DNA from 2 places in the Rhodoferax sp. GW822-FHT04A08 genome. Region 2 is predicted to be linked to the other one. Evidence: riboswitches for the same ligand, from Rfam matches in the RefSeq annotation. Region 2 holds a riboswitch; the other holds the start of a gene.
The links. Region 2 has a riboswitch for cobalamin ahead of cobM (precorrin-4 C(11)-methyltransferase). Riboswitches for the same ligand answer to the same signal wherever they lie in the genome.
Positions count from the first base shown of each region.

Region 1: linked by a shared signal. The riboswitch ahead of AC1RMF_RS02465 (TonB-dependent receptor) and the one ahead of cobM (precorrin-4 C(11)-methyltransferase) in region 2 are both predicted to bind cobalamin.

Region 1 is NZ_JBXAMW010000001.1:525,543-533,095, forward strand. Features, by position in the region: gene AC1RMF_RS02450 (sulfite exporter TauE/SafE family protein) at 1-752, opposite strand, end outside; gene AC1RMF_RS02455 (cell division protein ZapA) at 1,009-1,344, opposite strand; gene AC1RMF_RS02460 (DUF904 domain-containing protein) at 1,341-1,562, opposite strand; cobalamin riboswitch at 1,620-1,853, shown strand; gene AC1RMF_RS02465 (TonB-dependent receptor) at 1,925-3,874, shown strand; gene AC1RMF_RS02470 (cobyrinic acid a,c-diamide synthase CobB) at 3,874-5,211, shown strand; gene AC1RMF_RS02475 (ABC transporter substrate-binding protein) at 5,208-6,059, shown strand; gene cobU (bifunctional adenosylcobinamide kinase/adenosylcobinamide-phosphate guanylyltransferase) at 6,056-6,673, shown strand; gene AC1RMF_RS02485 (ABC transporter substrate-binding protein) at 6,661-7,553, shown strand, end outside.
Region 2 is NZ_JBXAMW010000010.1:8,795-16,347, forward strand. Features, by position in the region: gene msrA (peptide-methionine (S)-S-oxide reductase MsrA) at 1-82, opposite strand, end outside; gene AC1RMF_RS18125 (cytochrome b/b6 domain-containing protein) at 361-957, shown strand; gene AC1RMF_RS18130 (molybdopterin-dependent oxidoreductase) at 969-1,763, shown strand; gene AC1RMF_RS18135 (pentapeptide MXKDX repeat protein) at 1,835-2,071, shown strand; gene AC1RMF_RS18140 (hypothetical protein) at 2,174-2,509, shown strand; gene AC1RMF_RS18145 (DUF1223 domain-containing protein) at 2,523-3,260, opposite strand; cobalamin riboswitch at 3,422-3,650, shown strand; gene cobM (precorrin-4 C(11)-methyltransferase) at 3,798-4,631, shown strand; gene AC1RMF_RS18155 (sirohydrochlorin chelatase) at 4,628-5,545, shown strand; gene AC1RMF_RS18160 (precorrin-8X methylmutase) at 5,542-6,222, shown strand; gene AC1RMF_RS18165 (cobalt-precorrin-5B (C(1))-methyltransferase) at 6,219-7,322, shown strand; gene cbiE (precorrin-6y C5,15-methyltransferase (decarboxylating) subunit CbiE) at 7,319-7,553, shown strand, end outside.

The DNA.
Region 1 (7,553 bases), on a different contig from region 2:
CGCTTGAGTTGTACCACGGGCAGGCGGTGTGCCAGCGCGGCGCCCAGGGGGGCCGTGAGCACGCTGCAACTGGCGATGACCGCCAGTGCGGGTAGCCAGATGTAACCCAGTGACCAGGGCGGCAGTCCGCTGACTCCCTGTCCACCCACTGCATATCCTGCTGCATTGGCTATTGCAATGGGGAAGCCCAGTGCCGCGCTGGTGGACACGGCGTTGATGATGGCGACGTTGTGGGCCACCATGAACGGCACGCTGATGAAGCCACCTCCGGCCCCCACCAACCCGGACACCAGACCGATGGTTGCCCCAGTTCCCAGCAGTCCTGCCATGCCTGGAATAGTCCGTCCGGGCTTGGGCTTCTTGTCCAGAAACATCTGGGTCGCCGAGAAACTGATGAAGGCCGCAAAGATGAGTGCCAGCGTCGTTCCCTTGAGCAAGGCAAAAATACCCAGGCTTCCCACGATGCCGCCCAGCACAATGCCCGGTGCCAGACCGCGCGCAATGTCCCAGCGCACCGAGCCACGCTGGTGATGCGCACGCATGCTGGAGAGCGAGGTGAAAACGATGGTGGACATGGAGGTGGCGATGGCCATCTTCACCGCCAGGTCGGCACTGATGCCGCGCGTGGACAGGATGATGGTGATGAAGGGAGCCAGCACCATGCCGCCGCCGATTCCCAGCAGCCCGGCCAGAAAGCCACCTGCGAGCCCCAGCATGGCCAGCTCGAAAATCAGTTGGGGTTCCAGCGTCATGCAAGGGGGTTGAATAAGGTGTCTGCGAATGCCACCGGACCGGCATCCTGAACCGGGGTTCAGGTGGGCGAGGTCAGCACAAACCTTGGGTTCATCTGACGCGAGATGATCACGCTGGAGTGGCAATGTTCCAAGCCCAGGCTCAATGAGCATTGGTTCAAGGAAATATAAAGCCCGGCGAGCTTCGCAGACCACTCCATTGTAGGCGCAGCTTTCAGCCGCGTGCCAGGCACCCTGCGATTGGCTGCAAAAAGATTCAGAGCAGCTGGCCGTCTTCGCTCAAGGCGTCGTCCAGGCGGGTCAGCAGGGACTGCAGCACGGCATTGTCTTCGGAAGCTGAGGCCGGTTGCGAGGGCGCAGCTGCCGCTTCTACGGCCACGGATTCCACAGCACCCTTGTCGGAAAGATCGAATGCCAGATTCAGTGCTGCCAGCACGGCAATGCGGTCACGCGCACGCACCTTGCCTGCATCTCGGATCTTGCACATGGCTTCGTCCACCCGCTGCACGGCTTCGCGCAGACGCTCTTCACCGCCTTCGGGACAGCCCAGCAAATAGCTTTGGCCCATGATCTGCACTTCCAGCTGGTTCATGGCGCATCCTTCTGTGCAGTGGATTCCGGCAATCGCTCCAGCAGCGCATCCACCCGCGCTCGGGCCGCGCTCAGACGGGACTTGAGGGAGTCTCGTTCCTGCGTGAGGAGTTCGAGCTGCCTGGCAAGCAGGGCGTTGGTGCGCTGCACCTCGGCATAGCGCAGCAGCAAACGTTCCACACGCTCGGCAATTTGGTCGACTTGAGACGGTTTCGACATGGGTGTCGCGTTGTTCACCATAGAAGTCGCATTGTAGGGTTTGGCGCGAGGGCCTCAGGCTAAAATGCTTTCGTTGGTGCTCGCGGTGTGGTTCACACGCCGCAGTTCAACGGGAAGCAGGAGGGCCGGACCTATTCAGGTCAGCCTAACCTGCGCTGCCCCCGCAACGGTAAGTGGACGCGTCCTCCGACGCAGCTTTCATCACAGCCACTGGACACTTGAACACGTGTCCGGGAAGGCGATGAGGGTCGTTCCATCAGCCCGGATACCGGCCAACCAGGTGGTTGCACGTTGGTGCGACCTTTTACGCCCATACGCCGTCGGGGAAGACAGCAAGGGTATTCAGTCGGGTTGTTTTCAATATGAAGTCTAGAGTTTTGGGTGCACGTGTCAGCGTGCTTGGTGTTGCCCTGTGTGCAGCGTATTCCATGGGCGCAGAGGCGCAATCCGTCAACCTTCTCAGGGAAGTGGTCGTCACTGCCAGCCGCTTTTCGGAATCGGTGGATGCACTTCCCTATGGAGTGAGCGTGATCACCGCCCAGGAAATCGAAGCATCCGGAGCCACCTCGGTGAGCGAGGCCATCATGAAGATTCTGGGCGTGCCCGGGCGTCTGGACACCAGCGGTGGCAACAATTACGCTGTTGATCTGCGTGGTTTCGGTCAGACGTCGGACAGCAACCAGGTTGTGATCTTGGATGGACGCAGACTCAACGAACAGGATCTGTCGGGAACCAATATGGGAATCATCCCGATTGAGTCCGTGCAAAGAATCGAGGTCATCCGGGGCAATGCGGCCGTGATGTACGGCGAAGGCGCAACCGGCGGCGCCATTCTGATCAGCACCAAGGCAGGCCAGGGCGTGGAGCGTCACAATGCGGCAGTGGTATCCGCATCCACGGGCAGCTATGGGTTGCAGGAACTTCGTACCAGCGCAACGGTGGCGGCTGGAGCCGTTTCGCTGGATGTAGCGGGCTCCGAGCGCAAATCCGACGGTCACCGGGACAATTTTGCGTCCACCAACAACAATCTGGACGCTACGGTGCAATGGTCCAACGACTGGTTGCGTGTGGGAGCCCAGGCTGCGCGCAACCTGTTGCACAGCGGATTGCCAGGATCACTCACGGCGGCCCAATATGACGCCGATCCGCACACTGCAAAGTCCATGGTGAACTATGGTCAGATCAAGAGCGAGGTCTATGGTGTGTTTGCAGAAGCCATCCTGGAGGACTGGAAGCTGGGGTTTGACTATGGCGAGCGCAACAAGAAGCAGGCCTACTACAGCCCGAGTTACTACTCCGATGCAAATGTGGACGCCATAAGTGCCAACCTGCGTGCGCGCAACGAACGCAAGGGTGAGACGTTTGCCAATGTCTTCACCGTGGGTGCGGACATGGGCGACTGGAAGTACGACGATCTCGCCCCATCCAAAGCCAGATCGCAGTCCAACGCCATCTACATTACCGACGATATAAGTTACCTGCCCTCGGGAACGCGGCTGAGCCTGGGCGTGCGCAATGAGACTGTCAAGAAGACACGCGACGGGGTTGCCACGGGCGTGGATGACTCGCAAACTGCCTGGGATGTGGGGCTCACGCAGGATCTGGGGCAGGGCGTTCACGTCTATGGCCGTACGGGCCAGAGCTTTCGCTTTGCCAACGTGGACGAGATCAATTTTGTGACTCCCGGCACTTCACTCAAGCCACAGACCTCCAAAGACGTGGAACTGGGTGCGCGTTGGCAATATGCCAAGGGCCGCGCGGAACTGCGTTGGTACCGCAGCGATCTGAACAACGAGATCGGCTACGACGGCACCGCCATCGGACCCAATTCCGTATTTGGCTACGACGGCGCCAATGTCAATTTTGATCCCACCCGCAGGGAAGGCGTCGAGTTTGAAGGCCGTCACGATATCAGCACATCCGTCGCACTGCGCGTGAATGCGGCAGCGCGCCAGGCCCGTTTTGTGTCCGGCCAGTACGCCGACAAGGACGTTGCCCTGGTGCCTGCACATACCGCCGGTCTGGGCCTGGACTGGAAGGTTGCGGCCGGCCATCTGTTGAACTTTGGTGTCAACTGGGTTTCGTCGCAAAGCCCCGACTTTGCCAACAAGTGCACCATGCCGTCGTACACCACGGTCGACGCGCGTTACTCCTACTCCATGAAGTCGGCTGAGTTTGCTTTGGGCGTCAGCAACCTGGGAGATACCAAGTACTACACCCAGGCCTATGGTTGTACCGCCGCTGGCGTGACGACTTCCATCTATCCGGAAGCAGGTCGTGCCGTCACTGCAACTGCGAAGCTGAAGTTTTGATGCCTTCTACCCGCTGCCCCGCCATCCTGGTTGCCGCCCCGGCCTCGGGCCAGGGCAAGACCACCATCACCTCGGCCCTGGCGCGTCTGCATGCGCGGCAGGGGCGGCGGGTACGGGTTTTCAAATGCGGGCCTGATTTTCTTGATCCCTACTGGCACACACTGGCCAGCGGGGCGCCGGTCTACCAGCTCGATTTGTGGATGACAGGTGAGGAGGATTGCCAGGCGCGGCTGACGGCGGCGGCACATGAGGCCGATCTGATCATCGTCGAAGGTGTCATGGGTCTGTACGACGGTGAGCCCAGTGCGGCCGATCTGGCGCAGCGCTTTGGTTTGCATGTGCTGGCCGTGGTGGATGCTTCCGCCATGGCAGGTACTTTTGGCGCACTGGCGTTTGGTCTGCAGCACTACCGCAAGGACTTGCCATGGGCAGGCGTACTGGCCAATCGCGTTGCCAGCACGGGCCACGCCTACATGCTGCGCAACGCCATTCCCGAGGCCCGCAACTGGCTGGGCGCGGTCATGCGCAATGCCGATATGACGCTGCCGGAGCGCCACCTGGGTCTCACGGTGGCCAGCGAAGTGCCTGATGCCATGGCCCGGCTGGATGCTGCGGCAGACGCGCTGCAGGACACGCCACTGGGGCAGATGAGCCTGCAGGACCTGCAGCGCTGGGATACCGAGTTCCCTCTGCTGCACGACGCCCGTGCAGTGCCCGCGTTGCTGGCGGGCAAGACCATTGCCATCGCGCGCGATGCAGCGTTCTGCTTTATCTACACAGCCAACCTGGATTGCCTGCAGTCCATGGGCGCAACGCTGCGCTTCTTCTCGCCATTGGCCAATGAAGCGGTGCCCGATTGCGACGCCGTGTGGCTGCCCGGTGGCTATCCGGAGTTGCACGCCGACCGCATCGCTGGAAGTGCGCAAACCCGCAGCAGCCTGGCCCAACACATCGCGGCGGCCAAACCGGTGTGGGCCGAATGCGGGGGCATGATGGCGCTGTTTGAGACGCTGGTGACCACGGATGGCCTCACCCACGCGCTATGGGGCCTGCTGCCTGGAGAAGTCACCATGCATGCGCGGTTGGCGGCCCTGGGCCCGCAGCAACTGGAGCTGCCCGGCGGCTTGCTACGCGGCCATACCTTTCACTATTCCACCACAGAGACCACGCTGCAGCCCGTGGCACGTACTGCACGCCCGCAAACCGAGCCATCGCCCCAGGCCGGAGAGGCGCTGTGGCAGCACGGTGCGGTGCGCGCCAGCTACTTCCATGCGTGGTTTCCTTCTTCACCGACGGCCGCGGCATCGCTGTTCCTTCCGACGGGGGTGGGCACATGAGCGCGACCCCGTTGGACTTTGCCCTGGGGCCACAGCGCATCGTCTGCCTGACCGAGGAGACTACCGAATGGCTGTACCTGCTGGGGCAGGAGCAGCGCATCGTGGGCATCTCCGGCTACACCGTGCGCCCACGCCGCGCGCGTGAGGAAAAACCCAAGGTCAGCGCTTTTCTGAGCGCCAAGATTGACAAGATTCTGGAGCTGAAGCCGGACTGCGTATTCGGCTTTTCGGACCTGCAGGCCGACATTGCATCGGCACTGGTACGCCAGGGTGTGCAGGTCACCATTTTCAACCAGCGCAGTGTGTCCGAAATCTTTTCCATGCTGTTCCAAGTGGCTGCCATGGTCGGTCAGTCCGAACAGGGGCTGCAGCGCGTCCACGCCATGCAAGCCGATCTGCAGGCCATGCGGCACACGGTGGCTGAGCGCCTGGCGCAGGGGGCGCGACGACCCAAAGTGTTCTTCGAGGAATGGGACACGCCGCACATCAGTGCCATCCGCTGGGTGTCGGAGCTGATCGGCATCGCCGGTGGCGACGACTGCTTTGCCGAACTGGCGTTGGAGCCACTGGGCAAGAACCGCATCATTGCCGATGGCGCTGAAATCGTGCGTTGCAGCCCGGACATCATCTTTGGCTCCTGGTGCGGCAAGAAGTTCCGGCCTGACAATGTGGCTGCGCGTGAGGGCTGGGCAGATGTCCCGGCTGTGCGCGGCCGACAATTGTTCGAGATCAAGTCGCCCGACATCTTGCAGCCCGGCCCGGCCGCACTGACGGATGGCGTGCAGAAAATCCACCGGCACATCCTGGCCTGGATGGATGCCGATTTGCAGGAGCGCATGCGCGGATGAGCGAAGGTATTGCACACAGTGAGCTGATTCTGGGCGGCCAGCGCAGTGGCAAGTCGCGCCGTGCCGAAATGCTGGCGCGCCAGTGGCTAGATGCCGATTCGGCGCATCAGGCCGTGCTGATTGCCACGGCGCAGCCCTGGGACGAAGAAATGCAGCTGCGTATTGCGCGCCACCAGGCCGACCGCGCGGCGCGCGTGCCCGGCATGCGCACCGTGGAGGAGCCTGTGAATCTGGCTGAGTTGCTGGCGCAACAGGCGCAGCCGCAAACGTTGGTCGTGGTGGATTGCCTCACCTTGTGGCTGACCAATCTGCGCATGCCACCCACGGTGAATGAAGCCGCTGTGGGCCATGGCGACGTGCAAGCGGACCACGATGCGCAGGCCGAAGAGCGCCACATCGCGAATCTGCTGGCGGCTATTGCACAAGCCAAAGGGCCGGTCGTACTGGTAGGTAATGAAATCGGGCTGGGCGTCATTCCCATGGGTGCGCAGGTGCGCTCCTTTGTCGATGCGCTGGGTCGGCTCAACCAGGAGGTGGCACGGGAATGCAAGCGCGTTACCCTGATGGCCGCGGGCCTGCCTTTGACTTTGAAAGACACTCCATGCGTTCCCTGATCCTCCGGTTGGCAAGCGGTCTGACTGTGCTGGTCACGGGTTGGATGCTGGCAGGTGCGGCACGCGCTACCGTGCAGGTCACGGATGACCGCGGTACTACCATTACGCTGGAGCGCAGCCCGCAGCGCATCGTCAGCCTGTTGCCAGCATTGACCGAAACCGTGTGCGCCCTGGGCCAATGCCAACGGCTGGTGGGCGTGGACCGGTATTCCAACTATCCCGAGAGCGTGACCAAATTGCCGCAAGTGGGCGGTGGCATGGATCCCAATATCGAGGCCATCGTGGCCTTGCGGCCCGACGTGGTGCTGGTCGCCTTGTCGTCACGCTCTGCCATGCGGCTGGCCGCGCTCGGTATTCCGGTGTTTGCCCTGGAGCCCAAGACCCATGCGGACGTGCAGCGCGTGATCGGCAAGCTGGGCCAGCTGCTGGGCGTAGGCGATGCGCAGAAGATCTGGCGCGAGATCGACGCCGGAGTGTCGGCGGCGGCGCAGTCCCTGCCGCCCCAGGTGCGGGGTACCCGCATCTACTTCGAGGTCAACAGCGGCCCCTATGGCGCGGGCGAGTCCTCGTTCATTGGTGAAATACTGACCCGGCTGGGTGTGAAGAACATCCTGCCGGCCAAGCTCGGCCCTTTCCCCAAGATCAACCCGGAGCTGGTGGTGCGCGAGAACCCCGACCTGATCATGGTCGGGCAGGCCAATCTGGAAGGCATGGAGCAGCGCCCCGGCTGGAACAATATCCGCGCCATCCGCGAGAAGCATGTGTGCGTGTTTCCGTCTGAAGAGTCGGACGTGCTGGTGCGCCCCGGTCCCCGCATGGCCGAGAGCGCGCGCATCCTGGCGCGTTGCTTGAGCGATAAGGCGCCTGCCGCAGCCAAGAC
Region 2 (7,553 bases):
ACAGGAACACGGTAATGGCCAGAAACGGCCAATTGCCCGTTCTAGCTGACTGCGCGGAAGGATTGGGTATTTGCTTCGACATGGCACTTCCTCCTGGATAGGCGTAGGGCGACTGGTGACCCTACAAGGTTTTGGTCGTGAAACTCAGGCGTCTCTTACAGCCTCTTGCATGTTCGCCCTCCAACCTCAGCATAGACAACAAACCATAGAAGCACTCGCAGCGCAGTTTCTGGCGTTCATGCCAGCAAAAAAATCAGAATGCCTGTAAGAAGTCGGCCTCCTGCCGGACTAACGCCCAACAACGCTCGGAACTTACGCAATGACGACAACTTCTACCCAGGCATCCATGAAAGGTCGCCCATGACCCCCGCCACGGAAGTCATCCATCCGGTGTGGCTTCGCGTCACGCACTGGACCAATGCACTTGCCGTGCTGGTACTGGTTGCCAGCGGCTGGAAGATCTACGACGCAACCGCCTTTCTGGGATTTGCGATTCCCGGCACGCTCACGCTGGGTGGCTGGCTGGGCGGCGCACTGCTGTGGCACTTTGCAGCCATGTGGGTTCTGGCCGCAAACGGTGTGGTGTACCTGCTGCTCAACGGCTTTACAAAGCGGTTTGCGCGGCGGTTCTTTCCGCTGTCCTTCTCGGCCCTGCTGGGAGACTTGGCTGCTGCTTTGAGAGGGCAGCTGGTGCACGCAGACCCGCGCCACTACAACACCGTCCAGCGCGTTGCCTACCTGTTTGTGATGCTGGACAGCATGGTGCTGGTGCTATCCGGCCTGGTGCTCTGGAAGTCCGTCCAATTTCCGCTGTTGCGCACCTTGCTCGGCGGTTACGAAGGGGCGCGGCTGGTTCACTTTGTTGCGATGTCCGGCCTCGTATGTTTCATTGTGGTTCATCTGGCGATGGTCGCGCTGGTACCCCGCACCCTGATCGCCATGGTTCGCGGTCGCTAGGAGACAAGCACATGAAAATCCGAGTCCCTTCCGTCTTGTCTGTGGATGGCAAAGCCGCCCTTCAGGAGGCCGTTGATCGACTGGCACACGCCAACCCATCCATGGACGCCTCCAGGCGAAACTTCTTGCGTCGAACCATGACGTTGGGCGGCCTGAGCATGCTCACCGGCTGCACGCTGGTCGACGAGGACAGTGTGGAGACCGCACTCACGCGCATCTCACGCCTCAATGACAAGGCACAGGCTTGGCTGTTCGACCCCAATCGGCTGGCGCCCACGTATCCGGATTCCATGATCACGCGGCCGTTTCCCTTCAATGCCTTCTATGGCGAAGACGAAGTGCGTGCCATCGACGGAGACAGCTTCCGCCTGGAGGTCACAGGCCTGGTGGCGGACAAACGCAGCTGGACCTTGCCCGAGTTGCGTGCAATGCCGCAGATCGATCAGGTGACCCGCCACATTTGCGTGGAAGGTTGGAGCGCCATCGGCAAATGGGGTGGTGTGTCCTTCGCGGCCTTCTTGCGACGCGTGGGCGCAGACCTCAGCGCAAAGTATGTCGGGTTCAAGTGCGCTGACGACTACTACACCAGCATCGACATGCCCACGGCCCTGCATCCCCAGACTACCCTGGCGCTGACCTATGACGGACAGACTCTGCCCGCCAAGTATGGCTACCCCATGAAGCTGCGCATACCTACCAAGCTTGGCTACAAGAACCCCAAGCACATCCAAGCGATTTTTGTCACGAATACCTACCCTGGCGGTTACTGGGAAGACCAAGGGTACAACTGGTTCGGAGGAAGCTGAGTCCGCTCGGCTTGTTCCAAACATCGGCACTTTTGCCACATACATCACTCTGTGAATTGAAGGAAAAAACCATGAACAAACTGACCGCAACCATCCTGTCCGCCTGCATGCTGATCGCCACAAGCGGTGCCATGGCCGCTGACGAAATGAAGAAGGACGCCATGGGCAAGGATGCCATGACCAAGGACTGCATGAAAAAGGACTCCATGGGCAAAGACGCCATGGGCAAGGACTGCATGAAGAAGGACACCATGGGCAAAGACGCCATGAAGAAGGATGCCATGGGCAAGGACGAGATGAAGAAATAAGTCGTATCGTTGGTGCCGCAGCCGATGCCAACGGCCCAGCAATGGGCCAGGCGCATCGCGGTGCGGGCACTGATGCGGTCCGCTACGCAGGTAACTTCTATCGTGTCTTTATCAGCACTCTCCGGCACTTCGTCCATCGGGCCTGGCAACGGTGGGGGCGGCGCACCGGTCGCACTGCAAGCCAAACTGGCCCAATGCGAAAGACAGTTGGGCGACTGGCAAGCGTGCCCCTCGGGAAAAACCCCCGAAGGAAAACGCATCATCGAGAACCTGCAGTCTCAAATCAGAAACATCGAATCCCGCATGGCAGACGCGGACAGCGTGAATGCACGCTCGCCGTCAACTGGTTCGTCCGGTTCAGCGCTTTCGTCAGCACCGGTCGCTGCTCGGCCTGTGGGTCTTGGCGCCATCGGTGGTCTGGTAGACGTATTTGCCTGACCGCAACGCGCCCTTATGAGCAGGAAAGGCTGACCGCCTGCAGGGTTTCACCGGTCTGGATGTCGGAGACAACCAGGTTGATTTGGCGGGGGTGATCCGCCTGCGCGGGGATTGCATAAAACGTCAGCGTCTGGGCTCCCTCGTAGCGACCTACGGGCGCGTACTGCCGGACGACAAAGTCATGCTTCAGATACTCACCCGCGTTCTCACCTGCCTTGACGTGTGAGCTGTAGTTGTGCTCGGTGGTGGTCCAGTATGCGGTCCACGGGCCCGAACCTGCCACAGGGGTTACGCGTGCTTCAAAAGCGTTGGCGCGTGTACCGCCTTGCAAGTGAATCGTTGCCTTTGCGCTTGCGTTGAAATCGACGGCCTGCAAGGATTGCCTCCAGTTGGCCCAGTCACGCCCGTTGCGCACCAGTTGGGGGGTGTAGATGCCGCTCAATCGATTGGCGAATGCAATTTCCCTCTGGCGTACGGTGAATGCGGGATTGGCAAACGGATCCTTCCAGCCGATGTAGTCCCAATAGGCAACGTGGAAGGCCTGTGCCACCACGGGCTTGCCTTTCATGGTGGATAGCCATTGGTCTGCTGGTGGGCAGGAGCTGCAGCCCTCCGACGTGTAGAGCTCAATCACCGGGGTCAGTCGATCACCGGAGGTGACCTCACACGACGTGGGTGCAGCCCATGCCACGGCAGAGATCACCGCTGAAGAAAACCACAAGGCCAAGGGCCTGAAAGTAGGGAGGTGCATATGGAAAACATAGTTGGTGGAGATGCTCATTGGTCGGCCAACGCCTGCATTTCTTACTCGCATAACTACGTATAGCTAGCTATGTTTTTGTATGCATACATGGAAGTGGTCTTGCCATGCAATGCGAAAAAAAGAGCGCCATTGCAAAAAATGTTCTGCTAACATCCGCCCACGTTAAAGGTGTTCCCTGACTGTTCAGTTGAGGGAATTAAACGGGAAGTCGGTGCGTTGGTTCCATACAGGGGCCAACAATCCCAACGCTGCCCCCGCAACGGTAAGTGAGAGAAGCTTGGTACGACAGCCACTGTGCGAAAGCATGGGAAGGCACCAAGTAGGTGATGCAAATCTCCGCTCACGAGCCCGGAAACCGGCCTGTAACGCATACGTGCGGCATTGCGGTGGGCGATGTGGGCTGGTTGCAGGTGCTGGTGCACCGCTGCTGTCTCTCATTCTTTCTCCAACGTGTTCGCGTTTTGCATCTTGTACGCGGGTGTGCGTCTGGAGAGTTGGAATGAATATCCATTGGGCGTGCCTGCCATGAGCGGCACTGTCTGGTTTGTGGGCGCCGGTCCGGGTGACCCGGATCTGATCACGGTCAAGGGCCGCGACCTGGTCGCGCGCGCCGGTGCCATCCTCTATGCGGGTTCGCTGGTGAGTGCTGCGGCCTTGCGCTGGGCCGCGCCCGACTGCGTGGTGGCCGACAGCAAGGACATGACGCTGGAGCAGATGTCGGACTGGTTGATTGCGCATGCCAGCCGCTGCGACACCGTGGTGCGTCTGCAGACCGGCGACCCCGGCTTGTATGGCGCCTTGATTGAGCTGGTGCAGCCGCTGGACGCCGCGGGTGTGCCGGTGCAGGTGGTGCCCGGTGTGTCATCGGCGATGGCGTCTGCTGCCGCAGCGGTGGAGAGCCTGACGCTGCCGGAGGTCACCCAGACCATGATCTTCACCCGCGTGGAAGGCCGCACGCCCATGCCCGATGGTGAGTCGCTGGAAGAGCTGGCGGCGCACCACTGCACGCTCTGCATATTTTTGAGCATCACCCTCATGGGCAAGGTCACTGCATCGCTGCGTGCGGCGGGCTGGTCGGAAGACGCACCCATCGTCGTGGTGCACAAGGCCAGCTGGCCAGGTGAAGAACAAATCGTGCGCGGCACGCTGGCCACCATCCAGGCCCTGTGCCGCGAGGCCAAGATCGTCAGCCAGTCCATGATCATTGCAAGCCCCACGCTGGGCGCGCGCCACTGGACCACGCTGGCCAAGTCCAAGCTGTACGACGCCAGCTTCACGCACCGCTTTCGCCGCGCCAGTGTGCCCAGCGCAGCACTGGCCGCAGACCCTCACGCATCTTCCATGAAGGAACTCCCATGAACACAGAAACCATACTCTTGGTGGGCCACGGCTCGCGCGAACCCTCTGGCAACGAAGAGATCGAGGCCTTTGCCGAACAGTGGCGCGCGCGCAAGCCGGGCTGGCGCATCGAGGTCTGCTTCATCGAGTTCTCAGAGATCACCTTGAGCGAGGGGCTGCGCCGCGCGGCGCAGGGTGCCACGCGCGTGTTTGTGGTGCCGCTCATCCTCAACGCGGCGGGCCATGTGAAGATGGATATTCCGCAGGCCATAGACGGTGCGCGGCTCAAGTTTCCGGGTGTGCATTTTTCTTACGCGCCGCACCTGAGCGCATGTGACCCGATCCTGCAGATACTGCGCCGCCGTCTCAAGGACGCCATGCAGACGCTGGACATGCCCGACCCCACCAGCACCGGTGTGGTGGTGCTGGGCCGCGGCTCGTCGGATAGGCAAGCCAATGGCGACATGGCCAAGATGGCGCGCTGGCTGATGGAAGAGACGGACCACGAGCTGGTGGACCTGGCCTTTACCGGCATCACCTATCCCCGCCTGGAAAAGGTGGTGCAGCGCCAGAGCCTCTTGGGCATGAAGCAGGTCGTGGTGATTCCCTACTATCTGTTCAACGGCACGCTGGTGGAACGCATTACCAGGCAGGTGGAAAACCTGAGGGCGCAGTACCCCACGCTGCGGCTGATCTCCACAAAATATTTTGGTTTTGAGCGCGAGGTATTTGAACTGCTGGAAGAGCGCGTGCAGGCACTGCGACAGGGCGCGCCCATCCAGCTCATGCCTTGCGATGGCTGCAAGTACCGCAGCTTTGCCGAGGAGCACGGCATGGGCGGCCACCACCACGACGACACGTTGCCGCACGACCATGCACATGATCACGCCCACCCGCATGCCCACGGACACGCTGCGACCGGAGCCCACGCATGAGCGGGACCAACACCAACGTGGTGACCGAGCAGCTCACCGCTGCAGGCCGCGCCATCGAGCACGACTCCTTTGCGGTGATCGACCGCGAGGTGCAATCGCACAACTACAGGCCCGAGCAGTGGCCGGTGGTGCGCCGCATGATCCACGCCAACGCCGACTTTGACTTCAACGGATTGACCGAGTTCCACCCGGTTGCGGTGGGAGCTGCGATCAAGGCCATTCGTTCGCGCACCACGCGGGTGGTGGCCGATGTGGAGATGATTTGCGTGGGTCTGTCGGCGCCGCGGCTGCAGCACTTTGGCATCACTACACACCACTTCATCAGCGACCCGGATGTGATCGACGCGGCTGCCCTGGAGGGCACCACGCGCGCCGTGCAGGCCATGCGCAAGGCCCACCGGCAAGGGCTGCTGGACGGCGCCATCGTGGGTATTGGCAATGCGCCCACGGCCTTGATTGAAGTCGTGCGGCTCATTGAAGAAGAGGACGCCAACCCGGCGTTGGTAGTGGGCATGCCGGTGGGCTTTGTGTCCGCTGCAGAGTCCAAGGCCCTGATGGCCCTGAAGATCGATGTGCCGTGGATCGTCATCCGGGGCCGCAAGGGCGGCTCCACGCTGGTGGTGGCGGCCATCCACGCACTGCTGGGCTTGGCCGAGGCACAGGAACTGGGTGCATGATGAACAAAGACGCGCCACGCGGCACGCGCACCGGATTCACCACCGGTGCCTGCTCTGCTGCGGCTGCGCGCGCGGCGGTGCTCGGCCTGGTGACAGGCGAAGTGCCAGCCACCGTGGACTGCCTGCTGCCCAATGGGGACGTGGTTGCCTTTGCCGTGCAGGATGGCCGCGTGGATGCGAGCGCCGGCGTGGCCCACGCCATGGTCATCAAGGACGCGGGCGACGACCCCGACTGCACCGACAAAGCCCACCTGACGGCGGACGTGCGCCTGCTGCCGCACAAGGCGGGGCAAGTGGTGCTCACGGGCGGCTTCGGGGTGGGGCGGGTCACCATGCCGGGCCTGGGGTTGGAGGTGGGCGGGCCCGCCATCAACCCGGTGCCACGCCGCAACATCGAAGCCAATGTGCGTGCCGCAGGCCACAGCCTGCTGGACGAAGTAGGGCTGGAGGTCTGCATCTCGGTGCCGCAGGGCGTGGAGATGGCCAAGAAGACGTTGAACGCGCGCCTGGGCATTCTGGATGGCATTTCCATTCTGGGCACCACCGGCATCGTCAAGCCGTACTCCACCGCCGCCTACCGCGCCAGTGTGGTCCAGGGTGTGCAGGTGGCGGGCACGCTGGGCCATGGCGTGGTGGTGCTGACCACCGGCGGGCGTACCGAAAAATTCGTGATGGAAGAGTTGCCCTCTCTGCCGCAGGCCGCGTTTGTGCAGATGGGCGACTTTCTGCGCTACGCCCTGGGTGCAGCTGTCAAGGCCGGCATTGAGAAAGTGGTGATAGGCGGCATGGTGGGCAAGCTCACCAAGATCGCGCAGGGCGAGACCATCACCCACGCCGGCCGCGCCGAAGTGGACACCGGTCTGCTGGCCGAACTGGCCGCTGGCGTGGGCGCGCCACCCGATGTGTGCGAGGCCATTCGCGGCAACGAGACCGCACGTTACGCCGGTGAGCGCATGGATGCGCTGGGCCTGGGCGCGGCGTTTCATACCGCGCTGGCGCAGCGCGTCATACAGACGCTGCGCGCGCGCTACCCCGATCAATTTGAACTGCAAGTGCTGGTCTGCGACTTTGAAGGTCGCAAGATAGCGGAGGCTTCGTGAACACCGACAACGTATTGGAAAAATGCCGCATCCTGGGCGTGCTGGACGATGGCGCGGCCAGCCTGGGCGCCCAGGCGCGCCAGCACCTCTGGTGCGCCGATCTGGTGATAGGCGCTGAGCGCACGCTCAAGCTGCTCGCCAAGGAGATTGCACCGCATGCCGAGCAGCGCGACCTCACAGGCGCGCTCAGCCAGGTGCCCGAATGGATACGCGCCGCGCAGGCTGACGGCC